Regions from separate parts of the Paenibacillus sp. R-74696 genome, predicted to be linked through region 2. Evidence: predicted binding sites of a transcription regulator. Region 2 holds the regulator's gene; the other holds the start of a gene.
The links. Region 2 encodes CtsR, which represses protease genes until heat stress. Its sites were predicted from a motif close to ATGGTCAATAAAGGTCAAACA; they were not measured.
Positions count from the first base shown of each region.

Region 1 (9,227 bases), on a different contig from region 2:
AGCTTGGACATATTGCGATTGTGCCGGATCTCGAAGCGATCCAGTGCGGCTGCGGCAAAATGGGCTGCCTGGAAACCGTATCTTCCGCAACGGGCATTATCCGTATGGCGAAGGATGCCGTTGAGCGCGGCGACCGTACGACGCTTGCTCAAGTGACAGATATTATGGCGAAGGACGTTATCGATGCAGCGAAAGCTGGAGATGAAGTGGCTATACGCATTGTAAGCCGTGCTGCGTATTATTTGGGACGCTCGATGGCGCTCATGGCAGTCGTGCTGAATCCGCAATGCTTCATTATTGGCGGCGGCGTATCCAAAGCCGGCGATTTTCTGTTCGATCAAATTCGCGAAGTATTCGAGAAGTATACACAGAAAGAAGCGCAGGATGGCGTGAAAATCATCCCTGCTACGCTCGGCAACAATGCAGGTGTCGTTGGCGCGGCTGGATTGATTTTGCGCTCGTAGCGATAAACATAGGATAACAGGGACATTTTCCCCGCTTGTGAGGAGGAGAAGAAGATGGAGACGGCAGCAGCACTAGCGAAGCTTGTTATTATTACAGGGATGTCAGGTGCGGGCAAAACGATTGCTGTACAAAGTCTGGAGGATCTTGGCTTCTTCTGCGTCGATAATTTGCCCCCGGTGCTTATCCCAAAGTTTGCTGAGCTGATTGAGCAATCAAACGGGAAGATCGGCAAGGTCGCATTGGTTATTGACTTGCGCGGCAGGGAGTTTTTTACAGCTTTAGCGGAGTCTTTAAGTTATATTAAAGACCATTCTACCATAAGCTGTGAGATACTGTTCCTGGATGCGACGGATGGCGTGCTTGTTCAACGTTATAAGGAAAGCCGCCGCCGCCACCCGCTTGTGCCCGACGGCTTGCCGCTGGACGGCATCAAGCTGGAACGCAGAATGCTGGAGGACCTGAAGGGGTCTGCTTCGCTGGTTATTGATACGAGCAGCATCAAGCCCGCACAGCTGAAAGAGCGAATTATTTCCAAGTTCACGAACCTGGAGCAAAATAGCTTATCAGTCAATGTCATTTCTTTCGGCTTTAAATATGGTATTCCGATTGATGCGGATTTAATTTATGATGTGCGTTTTTTGCCTAATCCTCATTATATTGAGCATCTGCGCCCAAATACCGGCCAGACGCCAGAGGTTTATGAATATGTGATGAAATGGCCGGAAACGCAGGCGTTTCTGGCTAAGCTGGTTGACATGCTCCAGTTCCTTCTTCCGCTTTATCATAAGGAAGGGAAGAGCCAGGTCGTTATCGGCATTGGCTGCACCGGAGGAAAACATCGCTCGGTGGCGATTTCGGAATACTTGGGCCGTGTGCTGGGAAGCAGTGATACGGAACGGGTACGCGTCAGCCATCGCGATTCCGACCGCGACAAGCATTAACGGAGGGAACGTATGCAGAACAGGCACAAAATAGGAGCGCCTCCCAAGATCGTGGTCATTGGCGGAGGCACAGGATTATCCGTTATGCTGCGCGGGCTTAAGGAAAAGCCTATGGATATTACAGCCATCGTCACGGTTGCTGATGATGGGGGCAGCTCCGGCGTGCTGCGCAATGAGCTGCAAATTCCGCCTCCAGGCGATGTTCGCAATGTGCTGATGGCACTTGCCGACACCGAGCCGCTGCTCGCAGAGGTGCTGCAATACCGATTTAATTCAGGTACAGGACTAGCGGGGCATAGCCTTGGCAATTTAATGCTGGCTGCTATGGCTGACATCACAGGCGATTTTGTGACGGGCGTACGCGAGCTGAGCAGGGTACTGGCGGTACGCGGACGGGTTTTGCCTGCCGCAGCCCAGGCCATTGTGCTTAAGGCGGAAATGGCCGATGGCTCGATCGTCATTGGCGAGTCGATGATTCCAAAGGCGGGTCAAGCGATTAAACGTGTATTCATTGATACGGAGAATGCGCACGCGCTGCCGGAAGCGGTCAAAGCGATTGAACAAGCAGATGCCATCTTAATTGGGCCGGGAAGCTTGTACACGAGTATTATGCCGAATTTGATTGTTCCGATGCTGGCTCAAGCGATTACGGAATCTTGCGCCGTCAAGCTGTTTGTATGCAATGTGATGACGCAGCCGGGTGAGACGGACAATTATACGGTATCGGATCATATGAATGCGATTGAGGCCCATATCGGCCTGCAATTATTCGATTATGTCATTGTGAACAATGGTGAAATTTCACCGCAAGTGGAAGCCAAATACGCAGAGATGGGCGCGAAGCCCGTCGCTATTGATTTGGAAGCTATTCGCAGCAAGGGCTGCGAGGTTATCGCGGATCGTTTTGTTTTATTCCAGACGTTTCTAAGGCATGATGCCGAGCGTCTAAGCCATCATATTTATAAGCTAGTGGAAAACTGGATGATTAGAAAGAGGTGACAAACCATGTCGTTTGCGGCACAAACAAAAAAGGAACTTACGCTTATTGAAGCGGATTCCTGCTGTGAGCTTGCAGAGCTTTCCGCGCTCATTCGGATGAATGGTTCTGTCAGCTTATCCAGCCGCAAAGTCATTTTGGACATCTCAACAGAAAATGCTGCAATAGCCCGTCGTATTTATTCTCTGGTCAAAAGGCACTTTGAGGTACACACCGAGCTGTTGGTTCGGAAAAAAATGCGGCTGAAAAAGAACAATGTGTATATCGTACGTATTCCAACAATGGTACAATCTATATTAAGCAAGCTTCATATCGTATCTGAGGGTTTCGTATTCAACTCTGGAATTGATAAGACGATGATTAAGAAGTCTTGCTGCAAACGTTCATATTTGCGTGGTGCTTTCCTTGCTGGAGGTTCAGTGAATAACCCTGAGGGTTCTTCGTACCATTTGGAAATCTCTTCGATGTATGAGGAGTATTGCGGCTCATTAGTGGAGCTAGCCAATAAGTTCGAGCTGAATGCACGCTGCATCGAGCGGAAGAAAGGCTTTATTTTTTACATTAAGGAAGGCGAGAAAATTATTGAGCTGCTGAACATTATTGGCGCTCATCAGGCGCTGTTTAAATTCGAGGATGTGCGAATTATGCGCGATATGCGCAATTCCGTCAATCGAATCGTCAATTGCGAGACAGCGAACCTGAACAAGACCATCGGCGCGTCCGTGCGGCAGATTGATAATATTAAACTGCTGGACCGCGAGCTAGGCCTTGAAAATTTGCCGGATAAGCTCAAGGAAGTCGCTGAAATTCGCCTGCAGCATCCCGATCTGAACTTGAAGGAAGTTGGAGAACTGCTCAAAGGGTCAGTGAGCAAGTCAGGCGTAAACCACAGGCTTCGCAAAATTGACGAGCTTGCTGAAAAAATACGCAACGGCTAAACTTTTAACTTCATGTTTCCGATGGTATAATGATACAATGAGTTTAAAATTATCGGCATAATTAAGGATTGAATAAGATATAGGGGGTATGGTTTCCATGACAAGGCTTCCGGTTGTCGTTCGACTAAAAACAGGTCTTCATGCAAGACCTGCAGCATTATTCGTACAAGAAGCTAATAAATTTTCATCTGAAGTATTCGTCGAGAAAGACGACAAGAAAGTGAATGCCAAATCGATTATGGGAATTATGAGCTTGGCAATCAGTTCGGGCACTGAAGTTTTCATAAGTGCGGAAGGTTCGGACGCAGAACAGGCTGTAAACGCTTTAGCTGCATTGGTAAGCAAGGAAGAGCTCGAGAACCAATAAGAAGCCTTATGCAGCAGGGACTCGTCTGCTCATAACCATATCTTTTGGCCATGCCGCCTTTTGGATCAGAGTGATCCAGGGCGGTTTTTTTGAAATATAAGCCTATTGAAAAAGAGTGCATAACAAAACAAACCCGGTTCGCCTGAACCGGGTTTGTTTTGTTATGCACCCATATGAATGATGGATGATTTAGATTTTCTCAATAACCTTATCAACCAGACCATACGCGCAAGCTTCTTGGGCGCTCATGAAATAGTCGCGATCGGTATCCTTCTCAACGCGCTCAAGCGGTTGGCCTGTGCGCTCGGACAGGATTCCGTTAAGGTGGTCGCGCATTTTGATAATGCGGCGAGCACGGATTTCGATGTCGCTCGCTTGGCCTTCAGCGCCGCCCAGCGGCTGGTGAATCATAACCTCGCTGTTCGGAAGCGCGTAACGCTTGCCTTTGGCGCCTGCTGCAAGCAGGAAAGCGCCCATCGATGCTGCCATACCTACACAAATGGTGGATACGTCAGGCTTGATGTATTGCATCGTATCATAGATTGCCATACCCGAGGTGATCGAACCGCCAGGGCTGTTAATGTAAAGGGAGATGTCTTTCTCAGGGTCATCTGCTGTCAGAAACAGCATCTGTGCGATGATGGAGTTGGCTACAACGTCATTGACGCCCGAGCCCAAGAAGATAATACGATCCTTCAATAACCGGGAATAGATGTCGTAGGAGCGCTCTCCGCGATTAGTTTGCTCAATAACCATAGGGACGAAATTCATATCCTGTAAACCTCCTCCGAAAAATAACAAGATTGATATTGCCGTAACATCATAATAGCGGATGAAACGTTAAAAGTCAAAGATAGTCAGACAAATCAGATTTTTCTCGGACGCATGCCGTTTCATAGCTAAAAAACGAAATAAAAAAACCACCCTTTCATCAGGGTGGCCACATAATAGGCTTCATAAACGCCTACTGCTCGCTGCAAATCGTTATCGGTTAATCAGAACGCGCCCGCTAGGAATCGAACCTAGATCTCAGGCTCCGGAGGCCTACGTCATATCCATTGGACCACGGGCGCATGTATAAAAGTAACAGCAAGATTTAGTATAGGTTAAATACGAATAGAAATCAAGCCAGCTATCAAAAATAAATTTGATAAAATCGTGTCGGTAAACGGTTTCATACGAAATTGTTGACTTGAAATGTTAGATCAAGTTCGGTAAAATAGAGGTGGGACTTAAAACGAAAGCATGGGACGTTTCGTGTCCACCGTAATGCATGAGTATCAGTTTCGCTTAACTTAGTACGGGTGGAGTGAATAATTAGAAGATGCGCCAGATGATTGAATTGCAGCAGCAGCTTCTGCCAGATTTGCTCGACGTGATGAGGAAGCGCTACAGGATACTGCACCAGGTTATGCTCTCTGATCTAATCGGCCGCAGAACGCTTGCGACAACGTTGGGTATGACGGAGAGAGTGCTGCGAGCAGAAACGGACTTTCTAAAGTCACAGGGCTTGCTTGAAATTCATGCCTCCGGCATGAGGATCAGTGAACCCGGCAAAGAACTGCTGGAACAGTTTGAGCCTTTTGTGCAGACGATTTTCGGCTTGTCGGAGCTTGAGGAGAAGATCAGAAGTTATTTTGGGCTGAGCCAGGTTGTTGTTGTGGCCGGCGATTCTGATGTATCCGCGCAGACGAAGCGGGAACTCGGCAGAGCAGGAGGACAGGTACTGCGCAAAGCGATGGAGCAAGGCGACGTCATTGCCGTTACAGGCGGTACGACGACTGCTCAGGTGGCAAATCAGCTTTCGGCCGTGGCGCCGCTTAAAACCAATTGGTTCGTGCCTGCAAGAGGCGGACTAGGCGAAAGCGTCGATTATCAGGCGAATACGATTGCTTCCACCATGGCGAAGCGGACAGGTGCCAATTATCGGCTGCTTCACGTTCCTGATCATCTTGGAGAGGAAGCTTATGCTCCCATTATGCAGGAACCGAATATCCAGGACATTATAGAAGTGATCCGCAGGGCGCGTATTGTCGTGCACGGCATCGGAGACGCTATGGTGATGGCTCGGCGTAGGAAGCTTGATGAGGCGACGATGCAGGGTATTGAAGCGGAGGGGGCACTTGCGGAAGCCTACGGTTTTTATTTTGATCGCAGCGGGCAAGTGGTTCACAAGATGCCGACGGTAGGACTACGGCTCGAGGATATTGTTAAGACTGAAGTTGTTATTGGAGTAGCCGGAGGCAAAAGCAAAGGCGAAGCGATCGCAGCAGTTATGCGATTTGGACACAATGATGTTTTAGTTACTGATGAAGCTGCCGCACTAGAAATCATTGCGATTATTGAAGGCTCAGCTCCATAAAAATATAAGAATTTATAAGTTACAGCTTATAAATAGGACTTATATTTCTCCGACAAAGCTCTTCGCTCGTCCTAGAAGGACGTTGAAGTCGTTTTTGCTTGAAATAGTAAGAAAGTATAAGTTTCACGCTTATACTCCGCTTATATTTCTCGGACTGAAACGCGCCGCGCCACCAAAGGATGGCGACAGCCGTTTCACCTTGGCAAGTGATCTTGATGCTTCGCGCCGTGCGAGACAATGGCACCCGGCATGCGAAATGTCTTGAAATATATTTTTTCACCCCAAAACACTCTAGGAGGAAACAACAATGGTTAAAGTAGGTATTAACGGATTTGGTCGTATTGGTCGTAACGTATTCCGCGCAGCTCTGAACAACGCTGATGTAGAAATCGTAGCAGTAAACGATTTGACAGACACAGCTACACTGGCTCACCTTTTGAAATATGATACAACTCACGGTACTCTTGATGCTACAGTTGAAGCTAAAGAAGGCGCGATCGTAGTTAACGGCCGCGAAATCAAAGTTTTCGCTGAGCGCAACCCTGAAAACCTGGCTTGGGCTTCTGTAGGCGCTGAAATCGTTGTTGAATCCACTGGTATTTTCACAGCTAAAGAAAAAGCTGAGCTTCACCTTAAAGGCGGCGCTAAAAAAGTTATCATCTCCGCTCCTGCTACTAACGAAGATATCACTGTCGTTATCGGCGTTAACGAAGATAAATACGATGCAGCTGCTCACACAATCATCTCCAACGCTTCTTGCACAACGAACTGTCTTGCTCCGTTTGCAAAAGTATTGAACGATAAATTCGGCATCGTTAAAGGTATGATGACAACGATCCACTCGTACACAAATGACCAATCTGTTCTGGATGTACCGCACAAAGACCTTCGTCGTGCTCGTGCAGCTGCTGAGAACATCATTCCTTCATCCACTGGCGCTGCTAAAGCAGTATCGCTTGTACTTCCTGAGCTTAAAGGCAAACTGAACGGTATGGCTATGCGTGTTCCTACACCTAACGTTTCCGTAACTGACCTGGTAGCTGAGCTGAAAGTTAACGTAACAGTTGAAGAAGTTAATGCTGCTCTGAAAGAAGCTTCCGAAGGCGCACTTAAAGGCATCTTGAACTACAACGAGCTTCCGCTTGTTTCCAGCGACTACAACCATGACCCTGCTTCCTCCACAATCGACGGTCTGTCGACTATGGTTGTTGAAGGCAACATGGTAAAAGTTATTTCTTGGTACGACAACGAGTGGGGCTACTCGAACCGCGTAGTGGATCTCGCTGCTTATATCGCAAGCAAAGGTCTGTAAGAACAAGGGAAATATCCCCCACAATTACATGGAACGCTTTACGTCCCAGGCCGGTCTTGCACCGGCTGCGGGATACGCTTAATCCGCGGCGCTCCCGGGGCATCGTATGCGATTCAAGCGAAACCTTAACAGGGGGCGCGATTTTGTCTTCACGACGAAGCGCGGCTTCAGGTTCGCGAGCCTTCTGGCCGCGAGCCAAGAGGGAGCGTTCCTTCTTTTGATAAAGAGGGAACGCTTCTTTTTGTTTGAATATAGATGATGACAAGCTTTGCACGCTAATATCAGGAGGTTACATTCATGGCTAAAAAAAGTGTTCGTGACGTAGAAGTAGCAGGCAAACGGGTATTCGTACGCGTCGATTTCAATGTACCGCTCGAAGATGGTAAAATTACCGATGACAAGCGTATCCGTGAGACGCTTCCTACGATTAACTTCTTGATCGAAAAAGGCGCGAAAGTTATTTTGGCAAGCCACTTGGGCCGCCCGAACGGTGAAGTTGTAGAAGAGCTTCGCCACACTGCATCGGCAGCGCGTCTGTCTGAGCTGCTTGGCAAACCGGTAGTAAAAGCAGATGAGTCGATCGGTGAAAATGTTAAAGCTCAAATCGCGGCTTTGAATGCTGGCGATGTATTGCTGCTTGAAAACGTTCGTTTCCATGCGGGCGAAGAGAAAAATGATGCTGAGCTGGCGAAAGCTTTCGCTGAGCTTGCTGATCTTTACGTAAATGACGCTTTCGGCGCTGCACACCGTGCACACGCTTCGACTGAAGGCATTGCGCACCACCTGCCGGCTGTTTCCGGTCTATTGATGGAGAGAGAGCTTGATGTTCTTGGCAAAGCGCTGAACAACCCTGAGCGTCCTTTCACAGCTATCGTAGGCGGTTCGAAGGTTAAGGATAAAATTGACGTTATCAACAAAATGATTGAAATTGCTGACAACATCATTATCGGTGGCGGCTTGTCCTACACGTTCTTCAAAGCACAAGGCCATGAAATCGGCAAATCGCTGGTTGATAACTCGAAGCTTGATCTGGCGCTTGAGTTCATCGAAAAAGCTAAAAAGCTCGGCAAAAACTTCCTCATTCCAGTTGATATCGTTGTCGCTGATGATTTCAGCAAAAACGCTAACACGCAAATCGTTGAAGTTGACGGCATTCCAGCTGAGTGGGAAGGAATCGACATTGGTCCTAAGACGCGTGAAATCTACGCTGAAGCGATCAAAAACTCCAAGCTGGTTGTTTGGAACGGACCTATGGGCGTATTCGAAATCGAGCCTTTCTCCCATGGTACACAAGCAGTAGCGAAAGCATGTGCAGAAACAGCTGGCTACACCGTTATCGGTGGCGGCGATTCAGCTGCAGCGGCTGAGAAATTCGGTCTTGCTGACAAAATGGACCACATTTCCACTGGCGGCGGCGCTTCCCTGGAATTCATGGAAGGCAAAGTATTGCCGGGCGTTGAAGCACTTAACGATAAATAAGCAACCCATACAGTACAGGAGGGTATATATATGAGCAGAAAACCAATTATTGCAGGCAACTGGAAAATGTTCAAAACGGTTTCTGAAGCAGCTTCCTTCTTCGCAGATGTGAAAGGCAAAGCAGAGGTTGATGGCGTAGAGAGCGTTATCTGCGCGCCATTCACAGCACTTCCTTCCCTTGTTGAAGCAGCTAAAGGAACGACTATCGCGATTGGCGCACAAAATCTTCATTTCGAAGACAATGGCGCATTCACTGGTGAAATCAGCGGCGTGATGCTGAAAGATCTGGGCGTAAAATATGTTATTATCGGCCACTCCGAGCGTCGTGCTTATTTTGCTGAGACAGACGAAATCGTTGGTAAAAAA
Region 1 covers NZ_JBPULM010000026.1:324,448-333,674, reverse strand. The annotation lists gene ACSR9A_RS10255 (ROK family glucokinase) at 1-464, shown strand, start outside; gene rapZ (RNase adapter RapZ) at 519-1,406, shown strand; gene ACSR9A_RS10245 (gluconeogenesis factor YvcK family protein) at 1,419-2,405, shown strand; gene whiA (DNA-binding protein WhiA) at 2,412-3,341, shown strand; gene ACSR9A_RS10235 (HPr family phosphocarrier protein) at 3,439-3,708, shown strand; gene clpP (ATP-dependent Clp endopeptidase proteolytic subunit ClpP) at 3,898-4,479, opposite strand; tRNA gene ACSR9A_RS10225 (tRNA-Arg) at 4,710-4,781, opposite strand; gene ACSR9A_RS10220 (sugar-binding transcriptional regulator) at 5,033-6,070, shown strand; gene gap (type I glyceraldehyde-3-phosphate dehydrogenase) at 6,378-7,382, shown strand; gene ACSR9A_RS10210 (phosphoglycerate kinase) at 7,680-8,861, shown strand; gene tpiA (triose-phosphate isomerase) at 8,892-9,227, shown strand, end outside.
Region 1: the regulator CtsR is predicted to act here: its motif matches at 4,552-4,572, upstream of clpP (ATP-dependent Clp endopeptidase proteolytic subunit ClpP).

Region 2 (9,227 bases):
AACGCGGTAATTATCCAAGCCACTGCTGTATTTAAATCCTGAAAAGCGACTACATACATAATGAACGCTGGAGCTACTCCGAAGGAAATAACATCGGATAACGAATCGAGCTCCTTGCCAAATTCGCTCTGTGCATTAAGCGCACGTGCCACTCTGCCATCTACGCCATCAAGCAGCATTGCGATAATAACCATCATCGCTGCTATTTCAGGTTTCTCATTAAACACCATAATAATGGCGATTACGCCAAGAAACAAATTCCCCACCGTGAAAAGGCTCGGTATTGACTTTATAATCATCTGTTCCACCTCTTCTCTACTATGCCCTAAGACCAAACACAAATGTATGATGATCGGGCCGTTCACATTCCATCAATTGTATGGGATTTAGATTTGCCTGTCAATGAACATTTGATCCTGGATCCGTTTCAAACCTTCCTTGATTGCCCTCGCCCGGACTTCTCCAATTCCGTCAACATCATCCAGTTCACCGATTGTCGCCATCATAATATGCGGCAGTCTTGCGAAGCGCTCGACCAGATTATTCATAATAATGAGCGGCAAGCGCGGGATTTTGTTCAACAGACGATAGCCCCGCGGTGAAATGGATTCTTCCGCCATAGACGCGGTATGCGGATAGCCTAGAAGGCGGATAAATGGCGAAGCATCGAGCAGCTCATCCGAGCTCAGTTTTTTCATCGCCACCCGGATTTCCCGAATTTTCTCATCTGAATTGTCTTTCGCATAATCCTTCAGCAAGTACCAAGCATCCTCATCCACACCATCGACCAGTTCTTCCAGCTGCATGGCAATGAGGCGTCCTTCCGTTCCCAGCTCGGTCACATAACGCTTAATTTCCATTTTGACGCGCAGCACCATTTCTACACGCTGTACGACATGAGCAACCTCCTGCAGAGTGACCAACTCTTCGAACTCAAGTACGGACAAATTTTTAAACGATTGGCCCAGCACCGCCTTATATTTCTCCAGCGTCTGAATCGCCTGATTCGCTTTGGTCAAAATGTTGCCCATTTCCTTGAGCGCATACCGCAAATTGCCTTGATACAGCGTAATAATATTTCGGCGCTGCGAAATGGATACGACAAGCTTACCCGTCTGCTTGCCTACCCGCTCCGCAGTACGGTGGCGGATTCCCGTCTCAATCGACGGAATGGAGCTATTCGGAATAAGCTGCGTGTTCGCATACAAAATCCGCCGCATATCCTCGCTCAAAATAATCGCACCATCCATCTTCGCAAGCTCATACAAATAGTTGGGCGAGAAGTCGCAATTGATGGAAAAACCTCCATCTACAACTTCCATCACCTCAGGACTATATCCGACAACGATTAATGCCCCCGTCTTCGCCCGCAGCACGTTCTCTAAGCCGTCACGGAACGGGGTACCGGGCGCGACTAGCTGCAAAAGCTGGTTCATCGTTTCTAGCTGGCTCTGTTCCTTCATCATCTTCCCCCTATCCTAGTGCTGCCGAGAGCGCTTCCGCTACGGTGTTTACACCAATGATCTCAATAGATGCCGGCGGCTTCCAGCCCTTCAAGCTTCTCTCCGGCATAATAACGCGTTTGAAGCCCAGCTTCTCGGCTTCCTTTACCCGCTGCTCAGCACGCGAAACAGCACGCACCTCGCCTGTCAGACCAACTTCTCCGAACACAACGTCGTAAGGTCTCGTTGGCGCATCCCGAAAGCTGGAAGCGAGACATACCGCTGCTGCTAAATCAACGGCTGGCTCATCCAGCTTAATGCCGCCTGCTACATTCAAATAAGCATCCTGCGTCTGAAGAAACATGCCGTTTCGCTTCTCAAGCACAGCAATGATCAACGCCATGCGATGATGGTCAAGCCCAGCCGTCATGCGCCTCGGTGATGGGAAATTCGTCGTCGCCACCAGCGCCTGCAATTCCACCAATACAGGACGGGTTCCCTCCATGCTCGCAACAACAATAGAACCTGCTACGCCAAGCGGACGCTCAGATAAAAACAACTCAGAAGGATTCAGCACCTCACGCAAGCCTTCCTCGCCCATTTCGAAAATTCCGATCTCATTCGTTGACCCGAACCGGTTTTTCACCGCGCGCAGCAGCCTGTAGGTGTGATGACGCTCACCTTCAAAATACAGCACGCAATCGACCATATGCTCCAGCATCCGCGGCCCGGCAATGGCGCCTTCCTTCGTCACATGCCCGACCAGCACCGTTGCAATCCCTTTGATTTTGGCTACTCGCATGAAATGCGCTGTGCATTCCCGAACCTGGGATACGCTGCCCGGCGCTGATTGCACACCCGGATCATAAACCGTCTGGATGGAGTCAATAACGAGAAAATCGGGGTCCACCGATTCAATCGCCTCGTTAATATGATCCATGTTCGTTTCGCAAAGCACATACAAGGATTCCGTCAGCGCACCAAGCCGATCCGCTCTTAGCCTCGTTTGCCGCACCGATTCCTCACCCGAAATATAGAGAACCTTCAATCCCTTCGTTGCCAGTGCATGCGAGGTTTGCAGCAGCAGCGTGGATTTTCCGATACCGGGGTCGCCCCCTACCAGCAAAAGGGAGCCCGGCACAACGCCTCCGCCAAGTACGCGGTTGAGCTCCTTCAAGCTCGTTTCAATGCGCGGTTCCTTCCCGCTCTCTATATGTATGATCGATTGTGGCTTTTCTTTCGTTTGCGCAACACGCAAACCGACTCCCTGCGTCTTGACAACGGTTTCCTTCTCTTCAATCATGGAATTCCATGACTGGCACCCTGGGCATTTGCCCATCCACTTTGGCGACTCTGTTCCACATTCATTGCATACGAATTTCGTTTTTATTTTTGCCATGTCCGGCTCCTTTTACTAAAAAACACTATCATTAAAAGTTTACCATTTAATGTGGATTGTATAAACCCCTACTTCCTTATACGCAAGAAAGTTCCCTGTCATCCTTATGAGGAAGAAGGGAACTTTCTGAAAAAGACAACCTATATACGCTATCCTTTAAGTTTGAATAGCCGCTTGCCGCGCCACAATAACGCGATGGGTTGAAAGCTGAGAACCGAGCATAATGACTTCATTTTGTTGGCTGTGGCAGCCTTCGCCTGCCTTCTTTTGACGATGTGCATGGGCCTGACGGAAGGAGTCGCTGTTGACCCAGCCTTCAAACGACGCTTTATTTTCCCATGTAGTGCCCACTCTCAGCTCATCATAGTCCACCAAGTTTTCCATAAGCAGCACTTCCATCCGGATAAAGCCGGGAGAAAGCTCAATTCCCTTCGTATGCTGGAATCGCTCGGCTACGGCTTCCCCGTGCCCTTTTTTAACTTTAATGGTGTTCGTAACCACGATCATGATGTTACTCCTCCTATCAAGCCTGAAGGCTTTCCAAATAAGCATAAACGCAGCGCGACTCCTCGCCACCCATCTTGGCATGAACGATGAGCGGAATACCATGCGAGCCAATGGCATCTTTCGCCGAGGGGTCGTCACTTAAAATCGCATGAACCACTTCCAGCTTGCCTAACATCGCCGCAGCAAACAAATCAAGTCTTGCTCCACGCTCCAGCAAATACAGCGCAATATCCCTGCGCCCGACATGAGCGGCTGCGCCTAGCGCATTTTCCCAATCACCATCGCCCCAGTCACAGGCAGCGTGCAGCAGCTCCGGCTCTTCATTCAGCATTTGCTTTACCTTGTCAAAATCCATATGCGCTGCTCTAACGAACTGCTTAATATATTCATTTGATAAATATGACGCCTCTTCAGCCGTTATTCTGGCCGCATGCAAACCCATACCCTATTACCGCCTTCCGTCATCTATTTACGTTCTTTGTCTTTTTATATGAAAGAGTTTATCGTTAAAATATCGCCTACTCTTTATAAGATACACGATAATGATTCTCATTGTCAAATAAAAAAAGAATAGAATCCATCTGCCGAGCACATAAAAAAGCTTCCAGAATCCGTCATGTTCACGGGTTCTGGAAGCTTTCTTTTGTTGTGCCAAGCTGCATAAATCTAGCTCATCGGTTGTGCTGATAAGCTGTGATCAGTTGTGCAGCATCCTCACTTTTTTTATGATTTAGCTGCCGGCTCTTCGGATGCCTTCTCCAAATCAAGAGGCTCCGCTTTCGTAACCGTCAAAGCGCCATCTTTCTCATCAATCGTGAATCGGTCACCTTTTTGAATGCTGCCCATGAGCAGCTCCTCGGACAACCGGTCCTCGATATGCTTCTGAATCGCACGACGCAGCGGACGCGCACCATATTGCGGATCAAAGCCTTCCTTCGCCAAAAATGCTTTCGCTGCGTCGGTCAGCAAGAAGTCAACATCTTGCTCACGCAGGCGTTTGCGCAGATCGTCGGACATCAAAGTCACGATTTCGGCGATATGCTCCTGCTCCAGCGAATGGAAAACGATTGTTTCGTCAATCCGATTCAGGAACTCAGGGCGGAAGCTCTTTTTAAGCTCAGCCATTACTTTATCCTTCATTTGGATGAAGTCACGACCAGCGTCGTGAACAGCTGTGAAGCCCAGCGAAGAATTCCGTTTAATTTGATCCGCGCCCACGTTCGACGTCATAATGATCAGCGTATTGCGGAAATCGACTACACGGCCTTTAGAATCAGTCAGACGACCATCTTCCAGCACCTGCAGCAAAATGTTGAATACTTCTGGGTGAGCTTTCTCAATCTCATCGAGCAATACAACCGAATAAGGCTTACGGCGTACTTTCTCGGTCAATTGACCGCCTTCCTCATAACCAACATATCCCGGAGGCGCCCCAACGAGACGGGAAGTCGAATGCTTCTCCATATATTCCGACATATCGATGCGGATAATCGCATTTTCATCGCCGAACATCGCTTCTGCAAGCGCACGAGCAAGCTCAGTTTTACCTACACCCGTTGGACCGAGGAAAATGAATGAACCCATCGGGCGCTTCGGATCCTTCAGGCCAGCACGAGCACGGCGCATAGCGCGCGAAACCGCTTTGACTGCTTCTTCCTGGCCGATGACACGACCGTGAAGAATCGATTCCATTTTCAGCAGACGCTCGGTTTCTTCCTCTGCCAGCTTGCTTACCGGAATGCCGGTCCAGCTCGCTACTACCTGTGCAATATCCTCAGGTGTCACTTCGGAATCCGTACGTCCTTGTTTTTCTTTCCATTGGTTTTTCGTAATATCCAGCTCTTCGCGCATCTTCTGCTCGGTATCGCGAAGCGCAGCCGCTTTCTCAAACTCCTGACTTTGAACAGCGGAGTCTTTCTCCTTGCGGATATCCTCCAGACGGTTTTCCAGCTGCTTAAGGTTTGGCGGAATCGTATACGAGTTGAGGCGAACTTTCGAGCCCGCTTCATCAATCAGGTCGATCGCCTTATCCGGCAGGAAACGATCCGTAATGTAGCGGTCGGACAGCTTAACCGCTTGAACAATTGCTTCATCGGTAATTTTCACCCGGTGATGGGCTTCATAACGATCGCGCAGGCCGTACAAAATTTGTACCGCTTCTTCTGGCGAAGGCTGATCTACCGTAATCGGTTGGAAACGGCGCTCCAGCGCAGCATCCTTCTCGATGTATTTGCGGTATTCATCCAGCGTAGTCGCACCGATACATTGCAGCTCGCCACGTGCTAGCGCCGGCTTCAAAATATTCGAAGCATCAATCGCGCCTTCAGCTCCGCCTGCACCGATCAGCGTATGAAGCTCATCGATGAACAGGATGATATTGCCGGCTTGGCGGATTTCATCCATAATTTTTTTCAGACGATCCTCAAACTCGCCGCGATACTTCGTACCAGCTACGACAGAGCCCATATCAAGTGTCATTACGCGTTTGTCGCGCAGCGTTTCCGGAATTTCGTTTGCAATAATTTTTTGCGCCAGTCCTTCGGCAATCGCCGTTTTACCAACGCCGGGTTCCCCGATGAGAACCGGATTGTTTTTCGTCCGGCGGCTAAGCACTTGAATAACGCGCTCGATTTCCTTACTGCGGCCAATAACCGGATCGAGATTGCCTTCTTTAGCAAAGGAGGTCAAATCGCGGGCAAGTCCGTCCAGCGTTGGCGTGCTCACATTAGAAGGAGCGCCATGGTTGCTGGAGATTGCTTCGCTGCTGCCAAGCAATTGCAGCACTTGCTGGCGTGCTTTATTCAGGCTGATGCCGAGATTGTTCAGCACGCGGGCTGCAACACCTTCGCCTTCACGAATGAGTCCGAGCAAAATATGCTCCGTACCCACATACGTATGGCCGAGCTTTCTCGCTTCATCCATAGAGAGCTCAATAACCTTTTTCGCACGTGGCGTATAGGCAATGTTAGTAGGCTGCTCCTGCCCTCTTCCGATCAAAGCTTCAACCTCATCCTGGATTTTCTCTAGGCCCAGGCCAAGTCCAATCAGCGCTTTCGCGGCGATGCCTTCCCCTTCACGAATCAGTCCAAGTAAAATATGCTCTGTACCAATATTGTTATGTCCAAGACGAACCGCTTCCTCCTGCGCCAATGCAAGCACCTTCTGTGCCCGTTCCGTGAATCTTCCGAACATCATCGTTACGCACCCCCATGTTCCATTTGACTTCGCAACTGCTTGCGAATAAGTTCTGCCCGGCGATAATCCCGCTGCTCCGCATTCATCGTTTCCTTAAATACTTGCTGCAAGAAGCCAGGCTGCGTCATAATCATTAATTCATTCATGACTTGAGGCGTTATATTATCCAGCAATCCCAGATCAACGCCCAACCTTACATCTGAAAGCCGCTGTGCCGCTTCCTTCGTATCCATAATAGCCGCATAGGATAAAATCCCATAAGACCGCTTTACTCTATCTTCAATGCGCAGCTTAGACTCAGCAAGAAGCCGTATTCGAGCTGCTTTCTCATGCTCAATAATTTGTCTGGCTACGCTGTACAAGTTGTCAATAATTTCAGACTCAGATTGACCGAGTGTAATTTGGTTCGAGATTTGAAACACATTGCCAAGCGCTTCACTACCTTCGCCATACAATCCGCGAACCGCGAGTCCGACCTGCGTGACTGCCTGCAAAATTCGATTGATTTGCGATGATAGCACGAGAGCCGGCAAATGTACCATAATGGATACGCGGATGCCTGTTCCAACGTTGGTCGGGCAAGTCGTTAAATAACCGCGTTTCTCATCAAAAGCATATTCGGTCTCCGCTTCAAAAATATCATCGATCCGATTCGCCAGCGTCCAAGCTTCCTGAATTTGAAAACCCGGATATAGGCATTGAATTCGCAGATGGTCTTCTTCATTAATCATAATGCTCACCGATTCATTATCGCTGAGGATGAAGGCTCCGCCTCGAGATTCATTAGCCAGATTAGGGCTAATCAAATGCTTTTCGACCAGTACACGCTTCTCCAGCTCCGTAAGATCGGCTAACACGATGGTATCAAACTGGCCGATAGGCTCGAGCTTTCCAGATGCTCCTATAGCAGCCAGCTGCTCCATAACCTCGAGCGACTGCTCCTTCGTAGCGAGCAACGGAAACGGATGATGGTTCAAATTTCTGGCAATGCGTATACGGCTGCTGATCACGATATCTGACTCTGGACCATCCCCTTTCATCCAATCGCTTAACGCTTGCTCTGAAAAACGACGACTCTCCAAGAGGTATCCTCCTTACTTCACGACTTACAGCTCTGCTATTTTACGCTCAAGCTCACGAATACGATCCCTGATTTGAGCCGCACTTTCAAATTCTTCTTGCTCAATACGATCATACAACTCGCGTCTGAGCTGATCAAGTTCTCGTTTATTTTGCAATTGCCCTCCGGAGCGTTTCGGAATTTTCCCCGTATGCACCGTACTACCATGTACCCTTTTAAGCAGCGGATCTAACTTATCTGAAAAATGTTTGTAGCAGGCGCTGCAGCCAAAGCGTCCGATCTTGCTGAACTGCGCATAAGTAAATCCGCATTCGTCACAGCGTATGACTGGGCAAGGCTTCGTCCCTGCTGAACCCGATGTTCCAGATGGATCAAAATCAAGCAGACCCGACAGCAAGCTGTGGATAGAGAAGCCATTCGCCGTTCCCGGAATACCTTCTCCCCGTTCACGCGCACAAGCTTCACAAATGTGAAACTCCGTCTTCTCTCCACCGACAATCTTCGTAAAATGAAGCGTTGCCGGCTTCTTGCCGCATTCCTGACAAATCAAGACGTATCACCCCTTTCCATGCGCGATACGCACGGTAAAGTTACTTAACCAGAAGCGATATAAGCATCGCTCTCAGCAAACGGGCCCTTAGCTCATCACGCAGCGGCAGCTTGACGGCAATGGTTTCCCGATCAATTGCTGCACGCAGCAGCTGCGCCTCGCGTTTCGTGACCATCAGCGCTTCTTCAAGCTGATAAATCAGCCCTTCCGCGACGCTCTGCTCCACGCAATCTCCAATCGTCTGCCGAATATGAAACTGAATCGTCTGCAAAGCTGGCAGCTCTACCCGTTGAATCCGGACATAACCTCCGCCTCCACGCTTCGATTCGACCATGTAACCCTTCTCCAGCGTAAAACGCGTACTAATCACGTAATTAATCTGGGAAGGGACGCACGAAAATTTCTCAGCCAGCTCATTACGCTGTATTTCCACCGAGCTTTCCGTACTTTCCTGCAGCATATTTTTTAAATACTGTTCAATGAGATCGGAAATGTTTCGCATATCACCAACCTCCCTGGTACTGCATGGAGCACAAGCTTACGCTTATTCATATGCAGCTCCAACTGACTTTGACTTTCTTTGACTTTAACTTTATTATACGCAAAATTTAAGAAAGGTCAAGAGATGGAATCTTAATTTTCTGACTATTCATCCACAAGCTATTATGCACAAGGCTACTACCTAGCATGATGCGAAAAAGCACTAATTATACCCGACTAGCCTAGATCAGTCCTATTTATAAACAGGCTGTGCATAAAAAGTGAACGAATGTGCATAACTCATGTTTACATTATGTTCATATAACGCCGATCAAACTTACCCACATGTGAACAACCGCGCTAACACGGACTTATACACGCCACAAAAAAAATACTATGCACCTCATCCACGGCTGTAGATAAGTTGTGCACAGCATTTTCAATATATGATTGTCTAACTCTTTTACAAGACAACAAAAAACCTGCCGCAATGATTGCGACAGGCTTCTCGTGCTTGGCGACGTCCTACTCTCCCAGGACCCTGCGGTCCAAGTACCATCGGCGCTGGAGGGC
Region 2 covers NZ_JBPULM010000001.1:111-9,337, reverse strand. The annotation lists gene pssA (CDP-diacylglycerol--serine O-phosphatidyltransferase) at 1-299, opposite strand, end outside; gene disA (DNA integrity scanning diadenylate cyclase DisA) at 387-1,463, opposite strand; gene radA (DNA repair protein RadA) at 1,474-2,841, opposite strand; gene ACSR9A_RS00035 (antibiotic biosynthesis monooxygenase) at 2,998-3,348, opposite strand; gene ACSR9A_RS00030 (ankyrin repeat domain-containing protein) at 3,365-3,790, opposite strand; gene clpC (ATP-dependent protease ATP-binding subunit ClpC) at 4,072-6,543, opposite strand; gene mcsB (protein-arginine kinase McsB) at 6,546-7,625, opposite strand; gene mcsA (protein-arginine kinase activator protein McsA) at 7,650-8,174, opposite strand; gene ACSR9A_RS00010 (CtsR family transcriptional regulator) at 8,215-8,676, opposite strand; rRNA gene rrf (5S ribosomal RNA) at 9,167-9,227, opposite strand, start outside.